DNA from 2 places in the Radiobacillus sp. PE A8.2 genome. Region 1 is predicted to be linked to the other one. Evidence: a T-box and tRNA genes for the amino acid it is inferred to sense, from the RefSeq annotation. Region 1 holds a T-box; the other holds one or more tRNA genes.
What was found. A T-box is a leader RNA that pairs with one kind of tRNA and senses whether it is charged. The one in region 1 lies ahead of proS (proline--tRNA ligase), so its partner is inferred to be a tRNA-Pro.
Positions count from the first base shown of each region.

Region 2: it encodes a tRNA-Pro, which carries the amino acid that the T-box ahead of proS (proline--tRNA ligase) is inferred to sense. The anticodon was not compared.

Region 1 covers NZ_JBJGXI010000067.1:990-17,519, reverse strand. The annotation lists gene argH (argininosuccinate lyase) at 1-631, shown strand, start outside; gene ACI6MV_RS23060 (carbamoyl phosphate synthase small subunit) at 753-1,850, shown strand; gene carB (carbamoyl-phosphate synthase (glutamine-hydrolyzing) large subunit) at 1,843-5,079, shown strand; gene argF (ornithine carbamoyltransferase) at 5,076-6,032, shown strand; gene ACI6MV_RS23045 (hypothetical protein) at 6,058-6,192, shown strand; gene ACI6MV_RS23040 (alpha/beta-type small acid-soluble spore protein) at 6,301-6,495, shown strand; gene ACI6MV_RS23035 (hypothetical protein) at 6,625-7,197, opposite strand; gene ACI6MV_RS23030 (hypothetical protein) at 7,184-7,471, opposite strand; gene ACI6MV_RS23025 (PadR family transcriptional regulator) at 7,753-8,058, shown strand; gene ACI6MV_RS23020 (hypothetical protein) at 8,055-8,510, shown strand; gene ACI6MV_RS23015 (ABC transporter ATP-binding protein) at 8,902-9,624, shown strand; gene ACI6MV_RS23010 (ABC transporter permease) at 9,621-10,631, shown strand; gene ACI6MV_RS23005 (TetR/AcrR family transcriptional regulator) at 10,653-11,309, shown strand; gene murB (UDP-N-acetylmuramate dehydrogenase) at 11,904-12,824, shown strand; gene ACI6MV_RS22995 (class I SAM-dependent methyltransferase) at 12,937-13,653, shown strand; gene ACI6MV_RS22990 (hypothetical protein) at 13,650-14,003, shown strand; gene ACI6MV_RS22985 (TetR/AcrR family transcriptional regulator) at 14,087-14,656, shown strand; gene ACI6MV_RS22980 (DMT family transporter) at 14,745-15,065, shown strand; T-box leader at 15,139-15,347, shown strand; gene proS (proline--tRNA ligase) at 15,401-16,530, shown strand, end outside.
Region 2 covers NZ_JBJGXI010000074.1:2,252-16,412, reverse strand. The annotation lists tRNA gene ACI6MV_RS23815 (tRNA-Asp) at 41-114, shown strand; tRNA gene ACI6MV_RS23810 (tRNA-Thr) at 121-196, shown strand; tRNA gene ACI6MV_RS23805 (tRNA-Lys) at 221-293, shown strand; tRNA gene ACI6MV_RS23800 (tRNA-Leu) at 359-443, shown strand; tRNA gene ACI6MV_RS23795 (tRNA-Gly) at 452-526, shown strand; tRNA gene ACI6MV_RS23790 (tRNA-Leu) at 541-629, shown strand; tRNA gene ACI6MV_RS23785 (tRNA-Arg) at 658-734, shown strand; tRNA gene ACI6MV_RS23780 (tRNA-Pro) at 739-815, shown strand; tRNA gene ACI6MV_RS23775 (tRNA-Ala) at 851-923, shown strand; tRNA gene ACI6MV_RS23770 (tRNA-Met) at 940-1,013, shown strand; tRNA gene ACI6MV_RS23765 (tRNA-Ile) at 1,019-1,092, shown strand; tRNA gene ACI6MV_RS23760 (tRNA-Ser) at 1,111-1,203, shown strand; tRNA gene ACI6MV_RS23755 (tRNA-Phe) at 1,225-1,300, shown strand; tRNA gene ACI6MV_RS23750 (tRNA-Gly) at 1,328-1,401, shown strand; tRNA gene ACI6MV_RS23745 (tRNA-Ile) at 1,406-1,479, shown strand; tRNA gene ACI6MV_RS23740 (tRNA-Glu) at 1,541-1,612, shown strand; tRNA gene ACI6MV_RS23735 (tRNA-Val) at 1,667-1,739, shown strand; tRNA gene ACI6MV_RS23730 (tRNA-Tyr) at 1,791-1,876, shown strand; gene ACI6MV_RS23725 (DHH family phosphoesterase) at 2,020-3,207, shown strand; gene ACI6MV_RS23720 (atypical membrane-integrating protein (Mistic protein)) at 3,302-3,544, shown strand; gene ACI6MV_RS23715 (HD-GYP domain-containing protein) at 3,995-5,140, shown strand; gene ACI6MV_RS23710 (hypothetical protein) at 5,445-6,518, shown strand; gene ACI6MV_RS23705 (DNA-binding protein) at 6,556-6,849, shown strand; gene ACI6MV_RS23700 (MFS transporter) at 6,892-8,082, opposite strand; gene ACI6MV_RS23695 (SIMPL domain-containing protein) at 8,513-9,175, shown strand; gene ACI6MV_RS23690 (YdbC family protein) at 9,266-9,490, shown strand; gene ACI6MV_RS23685 (DUF1697 domain-containing protein) at 9,591-10,145, shown strand; gene ACI6MV_RS23680 (spore germination protein) at 10,303-11,766, shown strand; partial or broken gene ACI6MV_RS23675 (GerAB/ArcD/ProY family transporter) at 11,796-12,884, shown strand; gene ACI6MV_RS23670 (Ger(x)C family spore germination protein) at 12,881-14,008, shown strand.

The DNA of each region.
Region 1 (16,530 bases):
TAATTTTATCGAATTAGACGATGCATTTTGTACTGGTAGTAGCATGATGCCACAGAAGAAAAATCCTGATGTGGCTGAACTTGTGCGAGGTAAGACCGGACGTGTGTATGGTCACTTGATAGGGATGTTAACAACATTAAAAGGTTTACCTTTAGCTTATAACAAAGATATGCAAGAAGATAAAGAAGGTATGTTTGACACCGTTGAGACGTTAAAAGGTGCACTTGCGCTATATGCACCAATGATCGAAACGATGCACGTCAAAAAAGAAGTAATGTATGAGGCTGTAGCGAAGGATTATTCGAATGCAACAGACCTTGCAGATTATTTGGTCGGTAAGGACTTACCGTTTAGAGAAGCTCATGCGGTCGTTGGTCAAGTGGTGTTAGATTGTATTCAAAAACAGAAATACTTGCTCGACTTAACATTAGATGAGTTTAAAGAGTTTTCACCATTAATTGAACAGGACATTTTTGATGTATTGACACCAAAGGCTGTTGTGAACGCACGTAATGTTGCTGGTGGCACAGCAAGAAACCGAGTAGAAGAACAGTTACTTACAGCTGAAAAATTACTAGAACAGAATACAAATTGGATTAATGAGCACGCGCAATTAATACAAGGTAAATAGATCTAATGAAGAGCTAAGTTTCCGCCGCAAGAGGGGCTTAGTTCTTCTTTTTTACCACCAATGCATAAATATTAGTTATATAGTATAAATATTTATTTTTCTTAGGGGAGGAGAAAAAATCATGAGTGAACAAGCGGGTTATCTCGTATTAAGTACTGGAGATGTATTAGAGGGGAAATGGCTTGGTAGTACAACGGCTGTTGAAGGTGAAATGGTTTTTAATACAGCTATGACAGGTTATCAAGAGGTAATGACTGATCCTTCTTATGCAGGTCAAATTGTCACAATGACTTATCCACTAATAGGAAACTATGGATTTAATGATATAGACAATGAAAGCTTAAAGCCTTCCCTCGCAGGCTGGATCATATCCAATCCTTGTTTTACACCGGAACACTATGAATCTAGTCGTTCTATCGTAGATATAGTAGAACAATATAATATCCCAACGCTCTATGGCATTGATACACGCGCCCTTACACGAATTATTCGGGAACACGGTGAAGTGTATGGCAAAATATCAAAGCGTCCCAATGATCAACCTAAAAAATTCATTTCTGACCCACAGATTGTCAAAAAGGTATCCGTTACAAAATCTATACATTTTACATCATCACAGAAGTTCAGTGGTGTGCCAAATCCACACGTGATTGTTATCGATTTTGGCTACAAGCATTCGATCACTAATTCATTATTAGAATTAGGTTGTAATGTTACTGTTGTACCGTTTGATACGTCACTCCAAACAATAAATAAGTTTGATCCTGACGGGGTTGTATTATCGAATGGCCCTGGTAACCCAAAGGATTTAAACTATCTTGCAAATAATATAAAACAAATTGCAGATATCTATCCGACACTAGGTGTATGTCTTGGTCACCAGTTGATTGCCTTAGCATATGGCGGCACAACAAAACGATTGCCATACGGTCACCGTGGCAGCAACCACCCAGTAAAAGATTTAATGTCCGGCAAAGTAGTGATTACATCGCAAAATCACGGCTATGTAGTTGATATGGATTCTGTGCCAATCAATGAATGGAACATCTCACACATTAATGTTAATGACAAATCTGTTGAAGGTTTAATGCACCGAACAAAACCGGTAATGTCTGTACAGTTCCACCCAGAGGCACACCCAGGACCAATAGATACACATAATATTTTTCAAAATTTCGTCAGCCAGATGGTAGGCAAGGGAGAGAAACAGCATGCCTAAACTAGATAATATTCACAAAGTACTCGTCATCGGTTCAGGACCGATCGTTATTGGGCAGGCAGCAGAATTTGATTATGCTGGTACCCAAGCTTGTTTAGCACTAAAAGAAGAAGGCATCGAAGTTGTGCTAGTAAACAACAATCCTGCCACGATTATGACGGATTTAAATATCGCTGATCAAGTATACTTAGAGCCGTTAACGGTTGAATCGATAACGGAAATCATTAAAAAAGAGCGACCAGATGGTTTGCTACCAACACTTGGTGGTCAAACCGGTCTAAATCTTGCTATTGCCTTAACGGAGGCAGGAGTGCTAAAGCAATACAATGTAAATTTACTTGGAACCCCGTTAGATACGATACAAAATGGTGAAGATCGTGAGCTATTTAAATCGATGATGAAATCGATAAACGAACCGGTTGCAGAGAGTGTATCGACTAGCTCAGTAGACGAAGCGGTTCGTTTTGCTACGTCTGTTGGGTATCCGATTATCATCCGACCAGCATATACGCTCGGTGGTGCAGGTGGTGGGATTGCCAACGATGAGAAAGAGTTAATCCGATTTGTTAAAAGTGGAATACACGCAAGCCCGATTAGCCAAGTTTTAATTGAACAAAGTGTAAAAGGCTGGAAAGAACTTGAATATGAAGTTATGCGTGATGCCAATGATACGTGCATTATTGTTTGTAACATGGAAAATATCGATCCGGTTGGTGTCCATACGGGGGACAGCATTGTCGTTGCTCCATCACAAACCCTGACAGATCGTCAGTATCAAATGCTGCGAACTTCTTCTTGTCGTGTCATTCGTGAGCTTGGCGTTGTTGGCGGATGTAACATCCAATTTGCGCTTGATCCAGTTAGTGATGAGTACATTATTATTGAAGTAAATCCGCGAGTAAGCCGTTCAAGTGCACTTGCATCGAAAGCAACTGGATATCCAATTGCACGAATCGCTGCCAAGTTAGCACTAGGTTATCACTTGGATGAGGTGCTGAATCCGATAACGGGAGATACGTATGCAAGCTTCGAACCAGCAATTGACTATATTGCGGTAAAGATCCCGCGTTGGCCATTCGATAAGTTTGCGCACGCCGATCGTTTGCTTGGAACGCAAATGAAAGCAACTGGCGAGGTTATGGCTCTCGCCCGTAATTTCCCTGCTGCATTAAATAAAGCAATACGCTCACTAGAGGTTGGATTAGATTACTTATCATTACCATCTGCTCAAGGGCTGTCAAAAGAAGAGCTGGAAACAGCGGTCGTACAGGCTACCGATGAGCGCTTATTTGTCTTAGCAGAAGCTATACGCAGAGGCTACACGGTTGATGCACTCCATGAATTGACGAGCATTAATAAATATTTCTTAAATGAGATCGCAAAGTTAATAAGAATGGAGAAGGATATACAGCAAACTGGCTGGGAGCAATTGGACGCAAATACGCTTAGTACAGCAAAGGTACTAGGTTTTACCAACAAGACACTAGCAGAGCTGTTATCGATTGAGCCGAGTGCAATCGAAGCGCGCTTACAGGAATTAAATATAAATCCATCATATAAAATGGTTGATACATGTGCCGCAGAATTTTCGGCAGACACGCCATATTTTTATGGAACGTGGACCGAATTCGATGAAGTAGAGCCCTTAACAGGTAAAAAGCGCATGGTCGTTTTAGGGTCAGGGCCGATCCGAATTGGGCAAGGTGTTGAATTTGATTACTGCTCTGTGCATGCAGCGATGTCGTTAAAAGATCAAGGAATCGATGCAATTGTTGTGAACAACAATCCAGAAACAGTCAGTACCGATTTTAACACTGCAGACCATCTTTATTTTGAACCGTTAACAGAAGAAGATGTGATCAATGTAGTACGTAAAGAAAATGCGGACGGCGTACTTGTACAATTTGGTGGGCAAACAGCAATAAACTTAGCAGATGGGCTAAGTAAGGCTGGCGTAAAAATTGCTGGTACCGAGTTGTCTGTGATCGAAGCTACAGAGGATCGGGATCAATTTTATCAGTTATTAAAAAAGTTAAATATTCCACATATTCCAGGGGAAACGGTCATGGACACGAATGATGCGAAAGAGGTTGCGGCGCGAATTGGATATCCGGTGTTAATTCGTCCGTCATATGTAATTGGTGGTCGTGGTATGGTAATCGTTCGTAACGAGACCGAGCTGTTTAATTACCTTGAAGGATTGAAGCAGTCTTCACCTGGAACAAGAATTTTCCCATTATTAGTGGATAGTTTTATCTCGGGTAGTGAAGTAGAGGTAGATGCCGTTTGTGACGGTGATGATGTGCTAATACCTGGCATTTTTCAACACATTGAGCGCGCAGGTGTGCACTCTGGTGACAGTATTGCTATCTTTCCAGCTCCAGGGCTAACAGAAGTACAGAAAGAGAAGATAGCAACGTACACCCAACAAATCTCAGCAGAGCTAAAGGTGAAAGGGATCTTAAATATCCAGTTTGTCGTTAGCGATGATGGCAATATTATTTACGCTTTAGAAGTAAACCCGCGAGCATCTCGTACCGTGCCGATAGCTAGTAAAGTAACTGGAGTACCAATGATTGATTTAGCTACGCGCGTGCAAATGGGTGAGGCACTAAAAAATCAAGAATGGCAACTTGGTTTACACAAAGAAATACCGTATTATGCAGTGAAAATGCCAGTGTTTTCTACAAACAAATTAGCTGGTGTTGATCCATTGTTAGGACCAGAAATGAAATCAACTGGAGAAGCAATTGGCTTAGGTACGACAGTAGAGGCCGCATTAGCGAAGGCATTTGGCTGGAAAGAAAAAAGCTTGATCCCATTAACAGAAGAAGCATCAATTTATTTGTCAATTACCGAGAAGGATATGAACAACCAAGCTTTACTCGAATCTTTATCAAATATTAAGACGAATATTGTTGCTGATGCAGCTACTTCTGAACTACTTGCAGGTAAAGGAATTGCGGTTGCAAGAACGCTTGAGCTACATGATGCAGAAGAGCCATGTATTGATAGTGAATTTGATTTAGTTGCATGTACCGGTGCTTCAAGTGCACATGTGAATTTACGAGAAGCTGCATTAAAATCAGATACGATTTGTTTAACAGCAGTTGAGTCGCTCGTTGCCTACGTAAAGGCTTCACAGCAACAACAAGAATCACCAGTGGCGATCAATGACTATATGAAAGAACATACAGAAATCAATAAAAAGGAGCGTGTACTAAAATGACTGTAAGTGTTACTTCTGTGAATGTAGAGAAGCAGTTAAAAGGAAGAGACTTCTTGACGTTAGCTGATTATTCCAAAGAAGAAATAGCGTACTTGTTAGAGTTGGCTGCCTATTTAAAAACAGAACGTAAAAAAGGTGAGGAAGTACAGCCGCTAAAAGGAAAAACGTTAGGAATGATCTTTGAAAAGTCTTCGACACGTACACGCGTATCCTTTGAAACAGGTATTTATCAGCTAGGAGGTACTGGTTTATTTCTTAGCTCTAAAGATATTCAATTAGGACGTGGTGAGCCGATTTCAGACACCGCTAAAGTATTATCTGGATACTTAGATGGAATCATGATCCGGACATTTTCACAAGCCGATGTAGTCGAGTTAGCAAAAAATGCGAGTATTCCCGTAATTAATGGATTGACGGACGATTACCACCCGTGTCAGGTGCTTGCAGATATGCAAACGATTATAGAATGTAAAGGTAATTTGGAAGGGTTGAAGATTGCTTTTGTTGGTGACGGAAACAACATGGCGAACAGCTTGATGATCGGTGCGGCGATTATGGGCGTGGACATCAGTATTGCAGCTCCGAAAGAATATCAACCAAAGCAAACATTCGTTAACCAAGCGAAGCAATTTGTCACAAACAATAAAGTTATCGTTACAGATGATCCAAGAGAGGCAGTAAAAGGTGCGGACGTGATTTATACGGATGTATGGGCAAGCATGGGGCAGGAGAGTGAGCAACAGAAACGGGAGCAAGCATTCGCTGATTTTCAAGTGAATGACGAGCTGATGAAGCTTGCTAATGCAGAAGCAATCTTTATGCACTGCCTACCTGCACACCGCGGCGAAGAAGTGTCTGCTGGTGTCATTGATGGTGGTCAGTCAGTAGTCTTCCAACAAGCAGAAAACCGCCTCCACGCCCAGAAAGCATTAATGGCAGCATTGATGGGGTAGTGTGGTTTGGGGGATTGGAGCAATTATGCGCCGGTGTGGTGCAATTGCGCTGTTGTATGCATCAATAACACGTGATTGTGGTGCAATTCCCGCCCCGTATGGTGCAATTATCCAAAAGTGTGGAGCAATTAACCCGGAAGAGTGGCCCTTATTTAAATAAGGGCCACTTTTCCTTATGTTAACAGGTGTAACTAAACGTGTGCTGTACACCTTAAGTAGTGAACAGCAAAAAGCTGTTCAACTAGAACCCACTAGGAGATGATCACGAATGGCAAACAGTAATAAATTGTTGGTGCCAGGTGCGGAAAGAGCGATGGACAATATGAAAGCAGAAATCGCGAACGAATTCGGTGTCGAGCTTGGTGCTGATACGACTGCACGTGCAAACGGATCCGTGGGTGGCGAAATGGTGAAACGAATGATCCAAATCGCCGAACAAAGCTTGGAAAGTGAACAAAAATAGCAACATAAAAAGGGAACTCGCTAAGAGTTCCCTTTTTAGTCTAACTCCGCCTACCTACCCCTGTAGTTAGTTGGTGCTGTGGCAAAGGGGCCACAGCGTTTTCTGTGAGCAAGACGCCCCACTCTTTTCTTACTTGTTTAAATTTTCGATCCAATCGTTTAACTGTTTTATGGTATTGTCAACATGCGAGACCCTTTTCATATACTCAAGATCCAATCGATCGTAGTGGATTAAGAACATGCGATGCCCCCATTCACAATCGGACGATGATTTCCAGTGAATGCATGCTCGAAGTCGATCTAAAATTATATCTTCTATTCCAATAACGAACACTTTTTGGTTATTGCTAAGATTAAGTTCCATCACTTTGTCGTAATCTGCGTCCTCTAGCATGTCATTTGGAATTTCAACGCTCACCATTAGATCCTCATGATACCAATGACGCCCTTCAGGTTTAAATCCAAGTTGAATGAGAATATCTCCTGCTACCTTTCGATCACTGATAATTAAATCAACATCGATGGTGGTATAATCACTTCTAGTATAAATTTCTACTGCAAAGCCACCAACAATAACAGGGAAAATCCGATACCGCTCTTCTAATAAAATTGTAAGTATTGTTGTAACACCTAACATTTTTTGAAATTTATTTCCGGGTATTAGGGATTCGATTTCTCTTTTAGCATCTTCAATCGACTTCATAATACCACACTCGTTCACTAAGGTATTTCACTTTACCTTCTTGCTCAGCTTTCTTCCAACGCTTTAAACATAATTGGTCAAGAACCTTGATTTCATTTTCATCGCGGGCTCTAGTACGTATATTTCTTTGTGACTCTTTCATGCGAAGAATGGAACGTTCAACTGTGGGTAATTTTTCGAAAATATCTTTATTAAGATCAGAAAAGTCCATTTTTCTCACAGCATTCACTCCAATATCTTTAATTAAACCTATTATAGCATATGCCTTGTTCATGGTGAAACGAATGATCCAACTCGCCGAACAAGGCTTGGAAAACAAGCAACAATAGTAACACAAACAGGGAACTCCATGGTGAGTTCCCTGTTTTACTTTTATTTGGCATTCGGATGAGCGTGTGCGACAGTCAATATTCTAAGTTAATAGTTATATAAACATAAATCGGATAAGGATGTGGGAAGTGCACAAATAATTGACTTATAATTTTTTATAGTTTATTATTACGTTATACGTTATAACGTTAAGTGTAATAGTTGAAAGGAGATGACAAAAAGCCTGTGAGTTCAACTGACCGATTTTCTGAACCAACTTTGTTTATCTTAATTAGTTTAGCTGAGGGAAACAAACATGGTTATGCAATCATGGAAGACATTGAAAATTCATACGACATTAAACTTGGACCTGGGACCTTATATGGTGCTATTAGCCGAATGGAGAAATTAGAATTAATTGAGGCTATTCCCTCAAAAGATAGAAAAAAACCTTACCAAATTACTTCTGAAGGCAGACAGTATCTACAAGAAAAATTAAAGGAAATTGAAACTGTTACCAAGTTGGGATTTGAAAGGTTAGGTCTAATATGAAGTGGCTAATCCATCTGTATCCTAAAAAGTGGAGAAAACGCTATGAAGAAGAATTCTTATATATTTTGGAAAACAGGAATCTTTCTTTTAAAGAGGTAATTGATATATTTATCAATGCCATGGATGCAAGGTTTATAAATTTAGTGGAGGGGATTATTGAGATGGATAAGAAAATTCGTGATGTTATGCTTGGTTCTGTTTTTAATCGTTTCTTGATCATTGGTTCGATAATATTTATAGGTATGTTCGGTGGATATTGGATTGGAAATAACACTCCTTCTATTTTAGAGATATCACCTAATTCATTACTGCTAATTGGTGTTGGTTTGGGACTTTTTATTGGTTATGTTATAGGTGTTGCAAGAGGTATTATGCGAGTAATTAACGTTACCCAAAAAGAGGATGTTTTCCTTCCTACTGGTAAATTAAAGTTCGATAAGTCGAACCATTAAATGCATCTTCGGTTATCATTGAGGTGATGTAAAATAATGAATTACAAAGTTTTTGAAAGATGTAAAAGTAGTGTCGGGATTAATTTCTTCTATAATATTGTCAGTTATTGAAATAGTATTGGCTATATACAGTATTAGTTATTGGGTGTTTTATTTTGTGGTATCAATGGTGGTTCTATGTTTAAGTGTAAACAGAGCTGATAATATAATAAAAAATTGATTATTAAATGTTCAGGTATTTTATAAAGAATGAGCTGTATAAACAGCTCATTCTTTGTTTATACCAATAAAAAAGTTAATTACTCTTTCTAATTAAAGATTGAAACTGGAAAGCTTTAAGCGTAAAATAAAAAGTGAGTAATCACTCACTATAAAACAAAGGTGTGATTTTATGAATTCGGCAATAGCGATTAACCACGTTTCTCATCGGTTTGGAAAGCAACAAGTGCTGAACGACATCACGTTTTCTGTAACTGAAGGTCAAATTTTTGGACTGCTCGGGCCTTCAGGATCAGGAAAAACTACCTTAGTAAAAACGATAGCAGGTACACTGACACCTACCCAAGGAGAAGTAATAGTTGAAGGAATGAAGATGCCTTCTTTAAAGGCAATGAGCAATATTGGCTACATGGCACAATCTGATGCCTTATACAGCGAATTAACAGCGCAAGAAAACTTAGCCTTTTTTGCTTCCATTTATGGTGTGCCTAGAAAAAATGTTAAAAAGCGCGTGGAACAAGTTCTTGATACATTAGATTTATTAGCAGCAAAGAACAAAATAGTCGAAGCTTTTTCTGGTGGAATGAAACGACGTTTATCTTTAGCGGCTGCTTTATTACATCAACCGAAATTACTTTTATTAGACGAACCAACTGTAGGAATTGACCCGGTCTTACGTAATGAGATTTGGGATTATTTTGCAAGATTACAACAACAAGGTACGACAATCTTAATTACAACACATGTGATGGATGAGGCAGAAAAGTGCGATAAGTTAGCTCTTATGCGAAACGGTTCGATTATTGCGGATGGTTCACCTGACCAACTAAAAGGCGACACGAAAACAGACACCATTGAACAAGCATTTTTGGTTTATGGAGGTGCAGCAAATTGAAAATTAAAGCGATAGTCGTTAGGATTCTGCAACAATTTATCAGGGATAAACGATCGTTAGCATTACTTTTATTTGCACCCTTACTTATTTTAACTTTAACGTGGTTAGTATTAGATAACGAATCCACACCACCAACAATTGCGACTATAAATATACCGGAGCATTTATCTCAAGTGTTGGAAGAGTCTGATATGCAAATTGATGAAATAGAAAATCCGTTTGATGCATTAAGGAATTCTGAGATTGATGCAGTTGTAGAATGGCAAAATAATAAGGTGCAAATTACAGTTGATGATAGTGAACCAAACGCCAAGCAAATCAAGATCATGCTCCAACAGGCTTTTTCTGCTGCAAACACAACTCCAGACCAATCAATACAAACCAACTATTATTACGGCATTGAATCGGCCACAACCTTTGATTATGTCGGTCCAGTCTTGATCGGTTTCTTTTCATTTTTCTTTGTGTTTTTAATTGGTGGAATCTCATTTCTAAGAGAAAAATCACGTGGTACATTGGAGCGATTATTTGCGATGCCACTTAAAGGTTGGGAAATGATTACCGGCTACATTATTGGCTTCGGAATTTGTGCAATTCTCCAATCTATTATCGTCGTATTATTTGCGGTTTATGTTGTTAACATCCCATTACAAGGGTCGATCTTCTATGTCATGCTTATCACATTATTGCTAGCACTTTGTGCATTAACGTTAGGTATATGGCTCTCAACATTCGCGAAAAATGAATTTCAGATTATGCAATTTATACCGATTGTGATCGTGCCGCAAGCCTTTTTCTCTGGATTATTCAATTTAGAAAATGCCCCGGTTTGGGTTGAAGCAATCGGTAAAATAATGCCGATTTCATATGGTGCAAATGCACTAACAGAAGTAATGATTAAAGGAAACGGCTTCGAGGCCATTCAAACCGATATAATTATCATCTTAGGTTTTTCCATTTTATTTTTCCTTCTTAATCTTGGTACACTAAAAGCATACCGAAAATAAAACAGAGACGAGGCCGTTAGGATGGATGAAACGTATGTGAAACAGCTAATGGAAGCACAAGAAGTGTCGTTAACTACTAAACAAGCAAAAATCATTATTTCCGCTATCGAAATCTTTGCGGAAAAAGGATATGCAGCTACATCAACAAGTGAGATTGCCAAACAAGCAGGAGTAGCAGAAGGAACAATCTTTCGTCACTTCCCAACGAAAAAAGACTTGTTACTTTCGATTGTTAAACCAGGACTCATGAAGCTTGCCGTTCCTTTTTTTGCTTCACAGATGGTTAACGATATTTTTAAGAAAGAATTTAACGAATTTGAAGATTTATTACGTGCATTCATTACGAATCGTTTGGAATTTGTAGAAGGGAATTTACCTTTGATTAAAATTGTTTTACAAGAAATAGCCTTTCATGAGGAGATCCAAATTGTCTTAAAGGAAAACTTCCAGGCCAAAGTCTATCCAAGGCTAGAAGAAGTGATTATAGCATTCCAAAAACAGGGGAAGTTAAAAGAATTTCCTATCCCTACTATTATTCGCTTTTCTTTATCGACGTTTCTCGGATTTGTGATTACTAGGTATATTGTCATGCCAAATAAACAATGGGACAATGAACGAGAAATAGATGATATGATCACATTTATTATGAACGGTATTGAATCGGGTCAGGCAATATAAACTAAGGAGGCTCTTTTCGTAAACTTTCTTTTCTTGCCTCAGGGAACGCCGTCACTGGTCTGTGATTAGGACACACAAGCAGGCTAGGTATTTTCGCGGACATAGGAGCACTTATTTTATCTGAAATGCTGGATTTGACTATTTGACAGCCACCAGAGCCCTTATGTACTAAAAACAGCATATAACAGCAAGCATTTTATTCAAATAAGTGCACTGGTGTCCGCACAATTCCACATATAACACTTTTGTCACATATAAGAGCTGTGGTGTCCGCCAACTTCAAACAGCTCACATCTCGCCAGGACCACAGCACACCTCCAGTTTTTTCATTTCGGTAGGACACATTACCCCAGTATTTATCATACATATAAACAGGAGTTCCAAACGGGATTGCCGCCTAGCTTATCTACCTGCTATAATCTTCTTATGTGAGTCAATTTCATAATTACCTTACATCGTATTTCCTATCCAACTGTATGTAATTTTGGATTGCTGAAAATTGACTAGAGTGTATTAAATTTTGGCGTTTGTCTGAAGACGTAACTTACTAATAGTGTGTCTTTTTGAACAACCTCTAATAAAGGAATGATAAATATGGCAAATGACCATTCGATATATAACCAACTAATTTCTATTACAGATAAAGAGAATGTGAAACTTGATGAATACTTAAAAAATCATACGTATACGTGCTTAGGTGGTAAGGCAGATTATTTCGTAACACCTTCTAATAAACAAGAAGTACAAGAAATCATAAAATTGGCGAACAAATTAGACGTACCTTTTACCTTGTTAGGTAATGGTTCAAATTTAATTGTACGGGACGGTGGCATCCGTGGAATTGTAATGACATTGAAGCGGTTCACTACAATCCGTACTGAAGGAAATTCTGTTTTTTCCGAAAGTGGAGCCAGAATTATTGATGTATCCCGCCACGCCTTAAAAGACACGTTAACCGGTTTAGAATTTGCTTGCGGCATTCCGGGAACGGTAGGTGGGGCGTTATATATGAATGCAGGAGCATACGGTGGAGAAGTTAAAGATGTTTTGCATCACACAATTGTTGTCGATCGAGAAGGAAATTTATTAACACTTGCTGCGGAGGATTTAGACCTTGATTACCGTACGAGTAATATACCGGATAAAGGCTACATTGTCTTAGAAGCGCGTTTTGATTTGAAACCAGCATCTTATGATAGTATTAAAGCGGTAATGGATGATTTAACCTATAAACGTGAATCGAAGCAACCGTTAGAATATCCATCATGTGGAAGTGTGTTTAAACGACCTCCTGGTTATTTTGCAGGAAAATTGATTCAAGATAGTGAGCTGCAAGGTAAAGGGATCGGTGGTGCAGAAGTGTCTACGAAGCATGCAGGCTTTATTGTTAATAAAAATAATGCCACAGCGACAGAATATATATCGGTTATTGAAATGGTGCAAAAGACAGTAAAAGATAAATTTGGTGTCGAGTTGGAGAGAGAAGTTAGAATTATTGGTGAAGATACGGAATAGAAGTTATACGTTAACGAGCTTGGTTGATCAATCTACCGAGCTCGTTCCATATTGAGACACGCTCTAATAGATCGGGATCACTGTTAAAGATGACGTAAGGAGGAGGACATGCATGAAAAAATCGATAAAAGACACATACGATGCACTTGCAAAAGCCTACGAAAAAGAAGTTGATCATAGTAGTCCGTACAACACCGATTATGAACGGCCAGCAATGCTAGCGGAAGTACCAGGTAACCTGAACGAAATTCGAATCTTAGACGCAGGTTGTGCAGCGGGATGGTATACAGCGAAACTGCTCGAGCTTGGTGCACAAGTATCTGCAGTAGACATTAGTCCGGAAATGGTAAAAGCAACGAAAAAAAGAGTAGGTAGCCAAGTAGAGGTAGTTTGTCAGGATTTAACCGAATCACTTCCGTGGGCTGATCAAACGTTTGATTTAATTCTCAGTTCATTAACACTCCACTATATAAAGGATTGGCAGTCAGCATTACAGGAATTTAAGCGTGTCTTAAAGCCTGGTGGTTCACTACTTTTTTCTGTTCATCACCCATTTATGGATTTTCATAAATTTGAAGAAAGTGAAGATTATTTTTCAAAACAATTGTTGACGGATCAATGGAAGAAGCAAGGAAAAACAACCACAGTATCTTTTTACCGAAGACCGCTAGAAGATATAGTTAATCAAATATCACAGTATTTTGTGATTGACAGATTAGTGGAACCTCAGCCAATCGTAGCTATGAAGGAAAAGAATAAAAGTGCATTTGATTATCTGATGACTAATCCGCATTTTTTAATCATTAAAGCAAGGAGAGGTATGAAGTGATTACTTATGATGTAATAAGTAAGAAGTTGGCGGAAGTTAAGCCATTCGATGAAGGTATTATTTGTGATCAAATCGAGGAAATCATCGCAGAATTTCAACTAACGATAACTCAGCGAACTACATTGAGTACAAAAAAGGGAAGTTATCATTGGCATGTAAAAAGGGGTAAACAGAAAGGTGTACTAGAAATTACATTTTGGCCAGCAAAAGGTCGATTGTGGCTTGATATTGCTGAAAATAGGCGAGCACCATGGAATATCGAAATAATTACTGTTGTTGCGGAGAAATTAGCATATGCTTTTCAAGGAAAAATAGATACCAGCGGTGATGGCATTGACAAAAAAAGGTGAAATAGCATATAATAAGCCTAAGGAAACTTTTTAAACTAAAATAGTTTATTTAATTTACACATCTCTGAATCGGGGTTATCCAATTGAAGGAACGAATTTTGCGGGCTGTAGTAGAAGAGATTCAAATGAGCGGCATGCGTTTTACTGTTGATAATATTACAGAACGGATGGGGATTAGCAAAAAAACCATCTATGAGCACTTTTCATCGAAAGAAGAGATTATCCAGACAATTGTTGAACGAATCTTAAAAGAAACAGACGAAAAAACTAACAATATTATTGCAGATCAAACACTTACACTAATAGAAAAAGTTAAAAATTTAATGCTAGTGCTTCCAGAGTATTATCAAATATATGATCGACCTGTTCTTGAAGGCATGAAACGATATTATCCTGATTTATGGCAAAACATCAATGATTCATTACAGGAAGATTGGGAAGAACTAGAACAAATAATTGAAGAAGGTATCAAACAGGGCGAAGTAGAATCGAATTACTCGACCGTTGTTATTATGAAAGTGTTAATAGAGGCTTTTAATACAACATTTGATCAAGGATTTTTCTATCAAAACAACATTACGGTGAATGAGGCACTAACTCAAATTGTCGACATACTACTGTATGGCATTATACCAGAGGATAAAAGGCGATAGTAGCTTTTATTCTTTTCTTTTTGTAAAAATAAACTAAGAAAACAAAGACAGTTTACAGGTTTTATAAATGTGAAGGAGGCATGTTTTTATGGCATATTTAATGCTGGCTATTGCAATTGTAACGGAAATTATTGGTGGTTCAATGCTGAAGATGTCGGAGGGATTTACAAGGTTAATACCAACGATTGCTGCCCTAGCTGGATATGCCGTTTCCTTCTATTTCTTATCACTTGCTCTTAAGGATTTGCCAATCGGCTTAACGTATGCGATTTGGGCTGGTGTTGGTACAGCGGTTACAGTACTAATTGGTGTCTTCTTTTGGAAAGAAGCTTTTAGTGTGCAAACATTAATCGGTTTGCTAGCAATTATTATCGGTGTAACTGTGATAAATATGCCAAAATGGACTTGAAAATTTAGAAAAGTACAGTGCAAATCTTGACATCGATGCGATAGATTCTTATAGTAAGAATAATCATATAGATGAAAAAGCATTGATAAGGACTATTACAAAGGGTGTCTATTACACAGAGAGGAAATGGTTGCTGCAAATTTCCATTAGACCCATTGGAACCTGCCTTGGAGCACGGTATCGAATAAGATACTTGCGGATGACAATCCGTTATCAAATAAAAGTGTACAGCTCTATTTATGCTGTAAACAAGGGTGGTACCACCAAACCTCGGTCCCTTATTGGGATTCTGAGGTTTTTTTGCGTCCACAAAATAATATAAGAAGGTGAATAGCATGGCAAAAAACAAACAGTTTGTAGAAAAAGTAACCGCGATGGAAGAAGATTTTGCACAGTGGTATACCGATGTAGTTAAACAGGCAGATCTAGTTGATTATGGTTCTGTTCGTGGAACGATGATTATTCGTCCGTATGGATATGCAATTTGGGAAAACATTCGCGATACACTAGACAAGAAAATTAAAGAAACTGGTCACGAAAACATGTATTTCCCATTGTTCATTCCAGAAAGTTTATTGCAAAAAGAAAAAGACCATATTGAAGGATTCGCTCCTGAAGTTGCATGGGTAACACACGGCGGAGATGAAGAATTGCAAGAACGACTTGTTGTTCGCCCAACGTCTGAAGTGCTGTTTGCCGAACACTACTCTAAGATCATTCACTCTTACCGAGACTTGCCAAAGCTCTACAATCAGTGGAGCAATGTCGTGCGTTGGGAAAAAACGACAAGACCGTTTTTGCGCTCCTTAGAGTTTTTATGGCAAGAAGGCCATACGTGTCATGCAACAGATCAAGATGCAGCAGAAGAAACGAGAAAAATGCTTGATGTCTACACATCTGTTTGTGAGGATTACTTAGCGATTCCGGTTCTTCGTGGTCAAAAAACAGAGAAGGAAAAGTTCGCAGGTGCGAATTACACCCTTACCATTGAGAGTCTGATGCACGATGGCAAAGCGCTTCAAACAGGAACAAGTCATCACTTGGGCACGGGATTCGCCGAAGCATTTGACATCACCTATACAGATGAGAAAGGTGAACTTCAGCCAGTTCATCAAACGTCTTGGGGAATTACGACAAGGCTAATTGGTGCACTAATAATGGTGCACGGAGATAACCGTGGTCTTGTTGTACCACCAAAAATTGCACCGAAGCAAGTGATGATCGTACCAGTAGCACAGCATAAGGAAGGTGTCCTTGATAAGGCTTATGAAATAAAGGAACGTCTAAGCAAAGCCTTCAGAATTGATATCGATGCTAGTGATAAAATGCCTGGTTGGAAGTTTAATGAGTATGAAATGAAAGGCATTCCACTACGTCTTGAAATTGGTCCAAAAGATATCGAAAAAGGCCATGTAGTGCTAGCACGCAGAGACACAGGTGAAAAGACTTTTGTAGAAATGGAAGC
Region 2 (14,161 bases), on a different contig from region 1:
TTGCGAAATGAAAGATATTTTTGTTTCACAAAAAATCTCTGGTCCGGTAGTTCAGTTGGTTAGAATGCCTGCCTGTCACGCAGGAGGTCGCGGGTTCGAGTCCCGTCCGGACCGTCATTTGCCGGTCTAGCTCAATTGGTAGAGCAACTGACTTGTAATCAGTAGGTTGGGGGTTCAAGTCCTCTGGCCGGCACCAGTTGTAATCTTGATGAATTTAAGGGAGCCATTAGCTCAGTCGGTAGAGCATCTGACTTTTAATCAGAGGGTCGAAGGTTCAAATCCTTCATGGCTCATCAAGTTTTTTTGCGAAAGCAAAATAAACTTCATTAAGTGCGAAAGTAAAAAAAATTTCATTTATGCGGGTGTGGCGGAATTGGCAGACGCGCTAGACTTAGGATCTAGTGTCTTATGACGTGGGGGTTCAAGTCCCTCCACCCGCACCAAAGTTTTTGCGGAAGTAGTTCAGTGGTAGAACACCACCTTGCCAAGGTGGGGGTCGCGGGTTCGAATCCCGTCTTCCGCTCCAGAATAACTTGCCATGCCGGGGTGGTGGAATTGGCAGACACACAGGACTTAAAATCCTGCGGTAGGTGACTATCGTGCCGGTTCAAGTCCGGCCCTCGGCACCAATGATTTTTGCATAAGCAAACATCTGAAGCGCCCGTAGCTCAATTGGATAGAGCGTTTGACTACGGATCAAGAGGTTAGGGGTTCGACTCCTCTCGGGCGCGCCATTGACGGGAAGTAGCTCAGCTTGGTAGAGCACTTGGTTTGGGACCAAGGGGTCGCAGGTTCGAATCCTGTCTTCCCGACCACTTTTTTGCGAAAGCAATAATCTAGTTACAAAAACGGGGCCTTAGCTCAGCTGGGAGAGCGCCTGTTTTGCACGCAGGAGGTCAGCGGTTCGATCCCGCTAGGCTCCACTTTTACATTTTTTATAGCGGCGTAGCTCAGCTGGCTAGAGCGTACGGTTCATACCCGTGAGGTCGTGGGTTCGATCCCCTCCGCCGCTATCTTTGGACCTTTAGCTCAGTTGGTTAGAGCTATCGGCTCATAACCGATCGGTCGCAGGTTCGAGTCCTGCAGGGTCCACTGAGTAAGTTTATATATGGAGGAATACCCAAGTCTGGCTGAAGGGATCGGTCTTGAAAACCGACAGGGGTGTCAAAGCCCGCGGGGGTTCGAATCCCTCTTCCTCCTCCATTTTTCTTTTAAAAATATTATGGCTCGGTAGCTCAGTCGGTAGAGCAACGGACTGAAAATCCGTGTGTCGGCGGTTCGATTCCGTCCCGAGCCACCATTAATTTAACTAACTATATCTGAAATTGCGGGTGTAGTTTAGTGGTAAAACCTCAGCCTTCCAAGCTGATGTCGAGGGTTCGATTCCCTTCACCCGCTCCATTTAGGGCCTGTAGCTCAGCTGGTTAGAGCGCACGCCTGATAAGCGTGAGGTCGGTGGTTCGAGTCCACTCAGGCCCATTACTCCATGATCGAAGTAGCAGGAGTAGCTACTATTCGAAATCTTAAATTTTTCTAATATGGCCCGTTGGTCAAGTGGTTAAGACACCGCCCTTTCACGGCGGTATCACGGGTTCGAATCCCGTACGGGTCACTAATGTTTTTCGCGAAATCGAAAATAACTTACCTAAAAAACTTACCTTATCTTGGAGGATTAGCTCAGCTGGGAGAGCACCTGCCTTACAAGCAGGGGGTCGCAGGTTCGAGCCCTGCATCCTCCATCAAAAACCGACCATAGTTTTAGTCTATTGGTCGTACTTACATTTAATCTTGGAGGGATAGCGAAGTTGGCCAAACGCGGCGGACTGTAAATCCGCTCCCATCGGGTTCGTAGGTTCGAGCCCTACTCCCTCCACCAATATTGTACATAACTCTAAACACTTTATACAACAAGTACTAGTATTCTTTTTAAAAGGGTATGAAGTACTTTTTTTTATGCAAAACTCTACTTATCAATAAATTAGAGATGAAAAACTCATACTACATAGAGAGGTGAACATTATGTATAAACTACTATCGCATAACGATTTAGACGGTGTCGGGTGTGGAATTATTGCTAAACTCGCTTTTGATAAACAGGTGAATGTCCGATATAACTCGATTTCGGGCCTTGACCGAGAGGTGAAGTGGTTTTTAGAAAATGAAAATGAAGATACGTTTTTATTCATTACAGATTTATCAGTAAGCAAAGAAAATGAAACAAAACTGGAAGAGTTCTATCAGTCCAGTGCTAAGTTGCAGTTAATTGATCATCATAAATCTGCGACTGCTTATAATGATTATGAATGGGCAAGTGTTGTTGTGGAAGACGATAAAGGTAACTTAACATCAGCAACTTCATTGTTTTACGAATACCTCATTGGCAAAGGATTAATGGAGCCTTCTTCTGCTGTCTCGGAGTTCGTAGAGCTTGTCAGGCAATATGATACGTGGGAATGGGAGAAAAATGATAACCTAAAGGCAAAACGGCTCAATGCATTGTTCTTCTTAGTATCTATAGAGGAATTTGAACAAAAAATGCTACACCGCCTTACAACAAGTAATCATTTTGATTTTGATGAATTTGAACAAAAGATTCTTCAAATGGAAGAACATAAGATAGAGCGCTATATAAAAAAGAAAAAGCGTGAATTAGTACAAACGCAATTAAATAATCATTTTGCCGGAGTCGTTTATGCTGAAATGTATCATTCAGAACTTGGAAACGAGTTAGGTAAAGAGTTTCCACACTTAGATTATATTGTAATTTTAAATATTGGTGGAAGGCGAATGGGATTCCGTACGATTCATGATAATGTCGATGTTTCTGCAATTGCGGCTACTTTTGGTGGTGGCGGACATGCAAAAGCATCGGGAGCAAAATTGACTGAGGATGCATACAAGTATTTTGTCGCAGCGACATTTCAATTAGAGCCTTTAAAAGAAGACGCTAAACAAAATAGTTTTAATGTAAAAGAATCTACTTTTGGAGCCATGTATAAAAATCGAGATAATGACATGTTTTTTGTTTATTTTAAAAATGAACAAGAATGGGTAATTAAACAAAATCAAGAAATTATGGAACAAACTTTTAGCAGTTTTGAAGAAACTGAACAATATTTAAAAAGATATCATCAAGCTTGGTTGGTACGAGATGAATATTTCGTCAACTACTTGATTGAAGAAGTTAAGAAGACAGAGCAGGGATAGCCTAAAAGGACCAGGGATTAGTCTGGTCCTTTTAGTATTTTTGATAAGTGCGTAAATAATAAGACTTTGGATAATCTAATTCGGGGTGATGTATATGAAGGCAACGGAAATTGAAAGAAAAAGATTTGATAAATCATTAGATGAAATAATTGATCTTTTTAATAATATTGAAACTGACGAACCTGTTATTCAGTTTAGTGACAAAGTCCTCGTGAACATCGAACGTGCTAAAAGAAAATATGGTGATGAGATGGTAAATGATAAAATAAATACTGTTGTACATGAAATGTTGTCTTGGTTGGATTTGGATGATGTTGATGAAAGTGAAAATAAGTAAATTTGAATGAACTCTTTCATTATGTAAACTAAACAATATATTATATCTTTTATAAAACTATACTAGCATCATTGTGAAATTAAGATTAGTAAATTATAAATTCTTAAATTTAATTGTTCTTATATTAACCATTTATACTTTTCTAATAACTATGTGATAAACTATTTATAAATTTTTCTATTACTTGATAACTAGAATGAATATGAGAAGATTACTAACAATTTACTTTCTTTTACTTTCTTCTTTGACAGTTTGTTGTATAATAAGAGTGTCGAATCTACACGATTCTTGTCAATGAATCAAAAAAATCTAAATAAAACTCTAATATAGGTCAAAAGTCCCTTTGGTTATTACTCATGTTTCTCTAAGATATAAATAGAGGAATCTCATAATCTAAAACTTTGATAAAACATTAGAGTTAGAATGTCATTTATAGTGAGGTTACCAATCATGCAAAAAAAAAATATTAATAGTGTCGCACTCTTGAATGAAGAGAAATATGCAGCAAGACTTTTCCTTATACTATTCTATACAATCTCAATAGGCTATGAAATATATGAATTATTTCTGGGACAATTTTTAGTTTATGGGGCAGATGAAGTAGTATCCCAGGGTGTTACTTATGGAATATACATAATTCTTTTAGGTTTACTACCAATTGCTATTTATTTTTTTAATAAGGACAACCCAGGACTAATAAAATACATTTATTTTATAACGTACACTGCAATTATTTTTGTGAATGATATTATTTTATATTGGGGTAATAGTGATAGTTACTATGTTGGAAGTATTACAGAAATCTTTTTTATATTGTTCACGCCAATATTTGTAAATAATAAATATTTTTTTACAGTTCTGATTGGAACCCTCTTAAAATACAGTTTGGTTGGTATAATCTTGCAAACAACCAATGTTATAGCACCTATAAGTATTATTGCCGTTATTTCAATCTTTACTTATATTATACTCATTAGATTCCACAAGTACGTAAATGCAATAAAAGATTCATATGATGTACAAATAGAAGGAATTGTGAGAGGTGTTGTCGAAACTTTAGAATTAAAGGATCGATATACACGAGGACATAGTCAACGGGTAGCAAAGTATTCTATTATTTTTGCTAAAAATCTAGGAAAGTTTAGCGAATTAGATTTAAGATCACTTAACTTTGCTTGTTTATTGCATGACATAGGAAAAGCAAACATTCCAGATTATATCTTAACTAAACCAGGGAAATTAACGGATGAAGAATTTGAAATAATTAAGAGTCATCCAGTGATTGGATCTAAAGTAGTAACAAATATTGAGGGTTTGCAAAATTGTATAAGTGTAGTAAGAAGTCACCATGAGCGCTGGGATGGAAAAGGATACCCTGACCAACTAAGTAATCAAAATATACCGCTTTTGGCAAGATTAGTTGCTATTGCTGATTCTTTTGATGCAATGACATCTTCACGTTCATATCGACCTGCATTGCCTGCAGAAGAGGCATATAAACGAATAATACAGGGTAAAGGTACGCAGTTTGACCCAACGTTAGTTGACGCATTTAAGGAAGTCTATCCTAAATGGTTAGAATACTTAAATAGTTGATATATAAATTTTAAATGAAAGGTGGTGAAATTATGCAAATTCGTAAACTTTCTAAGGTGAAAACTACAGGTAGCCTTTGTTGGTGGTGCATTTTCTTTCCTCCTCCACCAAAATCATAATAGAAAAATGATTTTAGTAAAAGGATGCTAGTCTAATATTCTAGTATCCTTTTACATTTTAAAAAGGTGGCAGCTAATTTATGATCATTAAAAATAATTCGAAAATAAAACTTTCCCCTTTAACTATACGTCAGGATAAGAAAAACTATATTGCAGAGAACAATCTGACTGGTGAGTTTTTTGAGATGCCTAAAATATGTGTGGATGCGATAGAAATGATGGAACAAAATTTTCCAAATGATAAAATCGCTGAAGTATTAAAAATCAAATATCCGCAAGAACAAATAGACATGACTGATTTTACAAATCAGTTAATAGATATGAATATAGTAGAATCTATTGATGGAGATATAATTGATCAACAAGTGATAAATGAAAGCCCAAAAGATTTCCAAGGTGTTCCAATTAAATTAGGTCAATGGTATTTCAATAAAAGGACGATGTCACTATATTTTTTAATATTAGTTATTAATGTTGCTATTTTTATTATACAACCAGAATTGTTTCCACATTATAAAGACCTGTTTTTATTTGATTCAATGATAATGAATACATTACTTTATTCTGGCATAACATTCGTTATCCTACTTCACCATGAATGGGGTCATATTTTGGCAGCCAGATCCTATGGTTTGGCCACTAAACTTGAGATTGGACATAGACTTTTTTTAATTGTTCTACAAACTGATCTCACACCTACATGGAAGTTACAACCAAAACAGCGACTAGTACCATATTTAGGTGGACTGTTATTCGATAATATTATTTTATTTATCGCATTAATTAGTTCATTAATATCAAGTAACCCAATATTCCAAGGTATTATGGCGGTAATTATTTTCGATATTTTCATTAAGTTCATCTATCAGTGTAGTGTTTTTATGAAAACAGATTTATATTATGTATTGGAAAATTTAACTGGATGCTATAACTTAATGGAAAGTGGAAAAAAGTGGATTAGCGAGAAAATTTCAATTGTAAAAACTACTAGTAATGATGTATTGTATGAAACAGAAAAGAAGTTTGTTAGGTTTTATGCCGTGTTCTATTTATTCAGTGTAGCATTAACGATGAGTCTTTTTGTTTTTTATTTTGTACCACAATTACTTTTTGTTTTTAACAATACGGTACCACAATTATTTAATTCGGTTAATAGTACCTCGTTTTGGGATGCAATTGGTTTCATACTAACAACTATCATAATGATAAGCTTACTATTATACTCTTGGACAAAAAAATACATCCTGAAAAAGGACTAGATATAATTATAAAAGATAACAAAGGGATTGATCACAAATGGACTTTAATTTCTTCTGGTTTGCAATTGGTCTTGCTGCTATGGGGTATTTTATCGGGGAAGGCTTGAAAAATTTTGGGAATGCGGATAGTAAGTCTTTGTTGAATTTTGATGTCGATGATAATGAACCGTGGTTGATTAAAGAAAAGGATCTTCATTGGAATATTGATATTGATAAAGCAGATATCCCGGCATTTCTAGAAAAATACCCTGACATACCTATGGTGGAGCTGAATGGTCAACGATATTTTCCAAAAAAACAACTGATGGAATGGTTAGAAAATAAATTATAAAAAAACGGTGAACCTTTAAAAAAGTCCGCCGTTTTTTTAGCATTAAATTATAGTAGCTTTTCTGCCTTTTAATAGAACACCAATATAAATAGCGATTGAAATCAGCACGGAAAAGGCTGATGTTAAATAAATGAAGCTATATCCGAATACATATGCTATTTGTCCGAATGATATTGCCCCGATACCGACACCCAAGTCAAAGAATGAGAAAAATGTTGCGTTGGCCATTCCTTTTCGATGAGCGGGAGCTTTATCGACTGACCATGCTTGCAGTGCTGGTTGAACTGTACCAAATCCGAATCCATATAGTGCTGCTGCAGTATAAAGAATGAAGGAATTCGGCAGCCAAACTAATAATAGCATGGCACTTGCAATCAAGATTGTACCTGGCAAAAATACGACAATGTGCCCTTTCGTATCGTAGATTTTACCCGCGAATGTCCGTGATAGCATTAAGGCTATAGCAAATACAAGAAAGTAGAACTCAATACCTTCTACTCCTTGCTCGGCTGTGTATAATGGTAAAAATGATGCGATCCCGCCAAAGGTTACGGTAATAAAGAATAACAGAATCGACGGTTGGATGGCACTTTTTTCGAAAATATCGAATTTAACGGGAACCGTTTTGTATTCGGACTCTTCTACTTTTTTGTAAGTGATTTGCGAAGCTAACAGTACGGCAACGAGACCGAGTGCACCACAAATTAAGAATAATTGCGTAAATGATATTGTACCAACAAGTGCTAATCCTAACGCGGGACCAAATGCTAGTGCTATATTTCCAGAAAGGCCAAAATACCCCATACCCTCACCACGACGCTTAGGTGGTATCAGATCTGTAGCGATCGTACCAGTAGCTGTTGTGGATAGACCCCAACCAATACCTTGCACGACACGCATCATTAGCAATATTGCAATGCTAGTGATAAAGGCAAAAGAGCCAACAGATATAACAAAAATGCCTAATCCTAGCATATAAACAAATTGTCTTCCTTTTGATTCTAACGCATGCCCCGCATAAGGTCGGAATAATAAAGCGGAAAAAGTGAATACACCAACAATTACTCCAATTAGTTGGTCGCTTCCACCCAATTGTTGTACGAACAATGGTAGTGTTGGCAAGGTCATTTGAAACCCTAAGAAAATAAAAAAGTTTGCCATGCAAATGAGGGCAAAGTCTTTTGACCAAATTCTTTCTTTTATTTTTAGCTGTGCTTCAGCTAATTGTGTCATTTTATTCACCTTTCTTTCGAGACTCGAAGTATAGTATACAAGAGATTACGTGATTAATAAAGAAGAAAAATTGTGCAGGTAGTTTTCTTATATAAACAATTGAGTGATTTAGTCAATAATCTTATAGTGGTGTATGTGTTTAAGGCACAACCAAGTGATAGTATTAAATCTTATATCTTAAGATTAACGATGGATTAACCAGAATCTCCTAAAGCGCGTATTTTGTCTGCTAATATACAAAGAATCACATTCACATATAGTTTGGGAATGTTAGATCAATCAGTTTTATGTGGATTTGGATGGCCCAAAATCATTAGTTATAGAATGGACTGAACTAGCAAATACAATTAGGGCAAAAAAACTGACATATTTCATATAAATAAAACATGATATAAATAGTAGTTAAAATTATTTGGAAGGGGATAAAAACATGTACTATCCTCCTGTAAGACAAAGCTATCATACAAAGCCAAGAAATATGACGGTATACGGGTCTGGTTTCGTATCTGTTGAACCAAATGTTGCTAGGATCCAGTTAGGAGTCGTAACACAGGATGTAGAGCTTGAAACAGCACAACAAGAAAATGCTCGGATTATAGATAACGTTATCCAATCTTTGCAACGGTTATCTATAGATCAAGACCATATCCAAACGGCAGACTATACGATTTTCCCACAGTACGATTATATTGATGGGAGTCAGAAATTTAAGGGGTATGAAGTAACCCATCTACTATCCATTACATTAGATAATATCGAGCAAACAGGTAAAGTGATTGATACTGCTGTACAAAGTGGCGTAAACAAGATTACAACAATTACTTTCAATGTTAAGGATCGGGAAGTTTTTTACCAACAAGCGCTAAAAATGGCAGTTGAAAATGCCACTAATAAAGCTCAGGTGATTGCGGGAACGATGCGGGTAAATTTGGATCCTGTTCCTAATAAATTGATAGAGCAATTGAAGGAGCAGATATTACAACCATATCAACAACTGGCAAGTGCCGAAGTGGGTGGTGTATCGACACCAATAGAACCGGGTCTAATTGAGATAGAAGCACGTGTGGAAGCGGAATTTAATTATTTTTCTTAGATTTGTTGTGTGTTCTAATTGAGTAATCTACCTACGAACCCGTGTACTATGTTATTCTATTTTTATAGTAGTATAGGGAGGATGAAAGGTATGGCTGAACTTAAGTATGAAATTATAAAAACGATAGCAACATTGTCTGAATCACCAAAGGGTTGGAAAAAGGAACTTAACCTTGTCAGCTGGAATGGGCGTGACCCTAAATACGACATACGGGACTGGGCGCCTGATCATGAGAAAATGGGAAAAGGTGTAACACTTTCTAGCGAAGATGTTAAAAATTTAAAAGATGCTTTAAAGCAAATGGAAGAGTTCTAAGCTAATATCCCTTTCGAGTGATGTTTAAGTGTGTATTTGGCAGGACCGGTTATGAGCAATATAAGCAATCGATTTGATATTTTTGAAAAGTGGTGAGATAGTGACAATCTATATTGCATTTTTACGTGGAATCAATGTAGGTAAAAAAAACAGAATGAAAATGGCAGATTTAAGACAAAGATTTGAAAATATTGGATTACACGATGTGCAAACGTATATTCAAAGCGGGAATGTAATATTTGAGTCCGAAGAACATGAAGACGAATTAAGAAATCGAATCGAATCTGAAATTGATGCGACTTTTGGTGCTAAAATCCCTGTGATACTAAGAAATTCTGAAGAATTAAAAGCATTGATTCGTAAATGTCCATTTACAGATGATCAAGTAAGAAAGGCAGAACGATCAGCGGTAGGTGAAAGTTTGTATGTATCGTTACTCTTACATGAACCAGCGCTAGAAAAAGTGGATGATTTACACGATTATTTATTTGAAGATGAGCTATATTTTCTAATTGGTAGAGATATTTATTTATTATTTGGCACAAGTATACGCAATTCACCTCTTGCAAGTAAAGTTGACAAGCTAGGTGTGCCATCGACTGTGCGTAATTGGAAAACATTGTGCAAGCTTGTCTCATTAATTGATGAAAGATAAGCATGTATAAAAAGAGTTAAAAATATTTACTTTACAAAAAGCTATCCAATTGGATAGCTTTTTGTAGTATAAGGATCAATCTGGGCAGTAGTGATGTATATTCTTTTAACTTAGGTGGCATTTTAAAAACAAATAACACTTTGAGTGGAGGATATTCATGGGGTTTTTCAGCTTTTTGTTTAAAGAAAATAAAGACAGTCATCAACAAGCAAAGCCTGAAAAACAACAAAAGTCTCCAACTGAGGAAAATATATTAGCTGCGCTAGTAGATTGTGATGATTTGACACAATATACAGTGAATAATATTGGTGTGAAACTAGTGTTTTTTGGTCATTTAATTGAAAATGTGATCCTCGATAGAGACATTATTGAGCCATTAAACAATGTACAAGAGAGTGAGCTTGCTAACTTATTCAGTCGTAAGCAATACAAAAGAATTGATACATGTATAGAAGCGGTTGATGGTATTTTAAAGGGACAAGTAGCTATTTTATCACATAATAAGACATACATCGTTGATGCTTATGGTCCTAAATCAAGGTCAATTACTCAATCTGAATCAGAAAGTATAATTACAGGCGCACATGATGCTTTTATCGAAGAGGCAAATGTGAATCTGTCTTTAATAAGAAGAAGGCTTCAAACACCGAAATTAAAAGTGAAAAAATTCATTGTGGGTGATTTAACAAAATCGACCGTGGCTTTAATGTACATTGAGGGAGTAGCAAATAATGACATAGTTAAAGAATTAGATAAAAGGATATCAGAAGTAAAGGTTGACTCGATTGAAGATGCTAATATGCTTGCGCAAATGATTGATGAGTTTCCTAATTCTATCTTCCCCCAATTTTTCACTACGGAGCGTCCCGATGTTATCGTAGGAAAGCTCGTTTCTGGAAAAATTGCCGGTATTGTTGATCATAGTCCGACGGTGTTCACAGCACCTACTAATTTTTTTGAGTTTTTCGAATCACCAGATGATAAAAACAATAGATGGATTATTAGTACATCGATGAAACTGATGCGGTATTTTGCGTTTATTATTACATTAACGTTTACAGCATTATACGTTTCCGCCACGACATATAGTTATGAAGTAATTCCACAAACGATTTTAATGTCACTAGCAGAGTCTAGACATCGGGTTCCTTTTCCACCTTTGGTTGAAGCATTAATGCTAGAAATTGCAATCGAGCTTTTGCGGGAAGCAGGAGTAAGGCTGCCAACAAAAATCGGTCAGACCATTGGTATTGTAGGAGGAATTGTCATTGGACAAGCGGCGGTTGATGCTGGGTTGGTTAGTAATACGCTCATCATTGCAGTAGCAGTGTCTGCAATTTCGTCGTTTGTTATCCCGAATTATATCTTAAGCGCATCATTAAGAATTGCTCGGTTTATGGTAATTATTTTAGCTGGTTTGTTTGGCAATTTTGGACTCATCGTAGGTTTATTACTTTTGGTCATACATCTTGGTGGATTAACTAATTTGAACACACCCTACGTCAATCCAATTGCACCTACACATCCGAGAGATTGGCTGAACTACTTTATTCGTGCTCCATATGGATTAAAGAAAACAAGACCTACACAGTCCATATCACCAAATCCTAAAAAAAGATAATTATAAGTCGTTGAGGTGGAGGGATATAGTTGCGTGAAAAATTACATCCATTTACGGTAGCAATACTCGTTTTTATGAATCAAACAGGAGTTACTTTATTCAGTATCCCGCGTACAGTTGGTGAAGCCTATGGCAGGAATGGATGGATTTTCCTTGTCATGCATTTTGCTATTGCTTCATTCAACATTTTCCTCATATTTTTAGTATACAAGTATGGCAAAGGGAGATCGATTTTTAAAATAATAGAGGATGTGTTGCCTAAATTTCTATATATTCCTATCTACTTCTTTCTAATAGGGGTATGGTGTTTGATTGCAATATTAGTTTGTCGGGACTATGTAATTCTGTTACAAATTGTGTCTTTTCAAACAACAAAAGCATTTCCATTTATCTTTATAATATTGGGTACTGCTTATCTATTCATTATAAAGGGAATCTATAATATTTCGAAAATAACTACAATTATTTTCTTTTTGACAATATGAATTGTTGTGTTTGGAATATGGATATTCCCGTCTTGGGACGCTGTTAATTTGACTACTTTCTTTTTTAATGAAAGGTCTGATTCCTACGTGGAAGGTTATTTTAATGTGTATAGTGGATTTCTAGGCTATGAATTTATTTTATTAGTTTTCCCGCATATTGACAGCCGACGGAAAAATTTTACAGGAGTTTTTTTAGGAAACTTGGTGACGACAATTATTTATATGTATATTTGTATAGTTGCATTCGGATTTTACAGTTTCGGACAATTAATGGAAACCTTGTATCCAACACTTTTAATGTTTCAATATATTGAATTCAGTTTTTTAGAAAGGATAGATACTCTTATTTATCCTTTCTTCTTATTAAATATAATCGTTACTATTACCCTTTATTTTTGGCCTGCATTACATATATCTGAAAGACTTTTTCCGAAAATAAAAGTACAATGGTTGCTAATTTTTCTCTTGCTTAGCTCTTATCTTGCAACGACAAGATTAGATATACAACGATTAATTGAAGAAGCATTTTTTAAAGTAACAATCGTTGAGTTTTTTGTTGCGTTTGGGTTACCTCTGTTATTGCTGTGCTTATTAGGAATTAATAATATGACGAAGAGGAAGGGTACGATATGATAGTTAACAAATTATGCTGCATCGTTGTACTAGTCATATTCCTTACTGGTTGTTCAGATCAGAGAATTGTCGAACAAGCTGGTTTTATTAACGCTCTAGGATTAGATTTATTTAATAAAGAAGAATATGAAAAAAACAGGACTTTACACGTAACGGCATCGATACCTCAAGTTGATCCAGATGCACAAAAGAAAAGAGAAGTAATTTCTACCGATGCAAAAATAGATAAAGAAGCAATGCTAAACTTGGCCAGAAAGACAAATAGAATTATTGCAAGTGGGAAAATTAAGGTGATTTTATTTGGTAAAGATCTTGCCGAATATGGCATACGAGAAGATATTGATACATTTGCCAGAGATCCAATCTTTGGTAGGCAAATCAAAATTGCAGTAGTTGAAGGAACAGCTAGTGAGATAATGAAGCCTGATTTTCCAGAAAAGCCCAGGTCTAGTATCTACATTGATGAATTATTGGAAAAAGAAACAAAAATGAATTCGATACCAGAAGCAACGCTATTTCAATTCCAGCGAGATATTAATGATAAAGGTAGAGACCCATCAGCACCAATATTGAAACTGGTGGAACAGGAAGTAATGGTAGATGGTATTGCCTTGTTTCGTGATGATCAATATGTTACTAAGCTTGAACCATATCTTTCTCGCTATTTCTTCTTTTTAAATGGTGATTTTAGTGCAGGTTCAATTAACTTAAAGTTTGAAGAAGAAGGTAAAAACGAACCAGTACAGCTTATGTTTAGTTCCTTGAAAAATGCAAGAGATATTTCAGCTACATACAATAACAAGGATGATATAACGGTAGACATCGTTGTAAGAGTTGAAGGATCACCACTAGAGTACAATGGTTCAAAGGATTTAAGCAAACCAGAGGATCAAAAATTTCTAGAGCAAAAAATTGAGCAGCATGTAAAAAAGGTGAGTGATGATATTATTAAAATGTTGCAGGATAACAAGGTTGATTCGCTTGGTCTTGGCAGATATGTTCGCAATAAGATGAGCTTTCAAGAATGGGAACAAATGAATTGGTATGACGAGGTTTATCCAAATGTTAAAGTAAATGTTGATGTTCAAGCTAAAGTGAAAAACTATGGAATTAAAAGTAATTAAATAATCTTTACTGAATTACCACGCAAGGAACTGGCATCTTTCAATAGATACTGGTTTCTTTTTCATGCTATTGGGAAAACCATCCGCACTAAAACTATTGAAAAGGAGTGATACTTTCCATACCGAATTGCTAGCTTGGTTGGGCTTATCCTC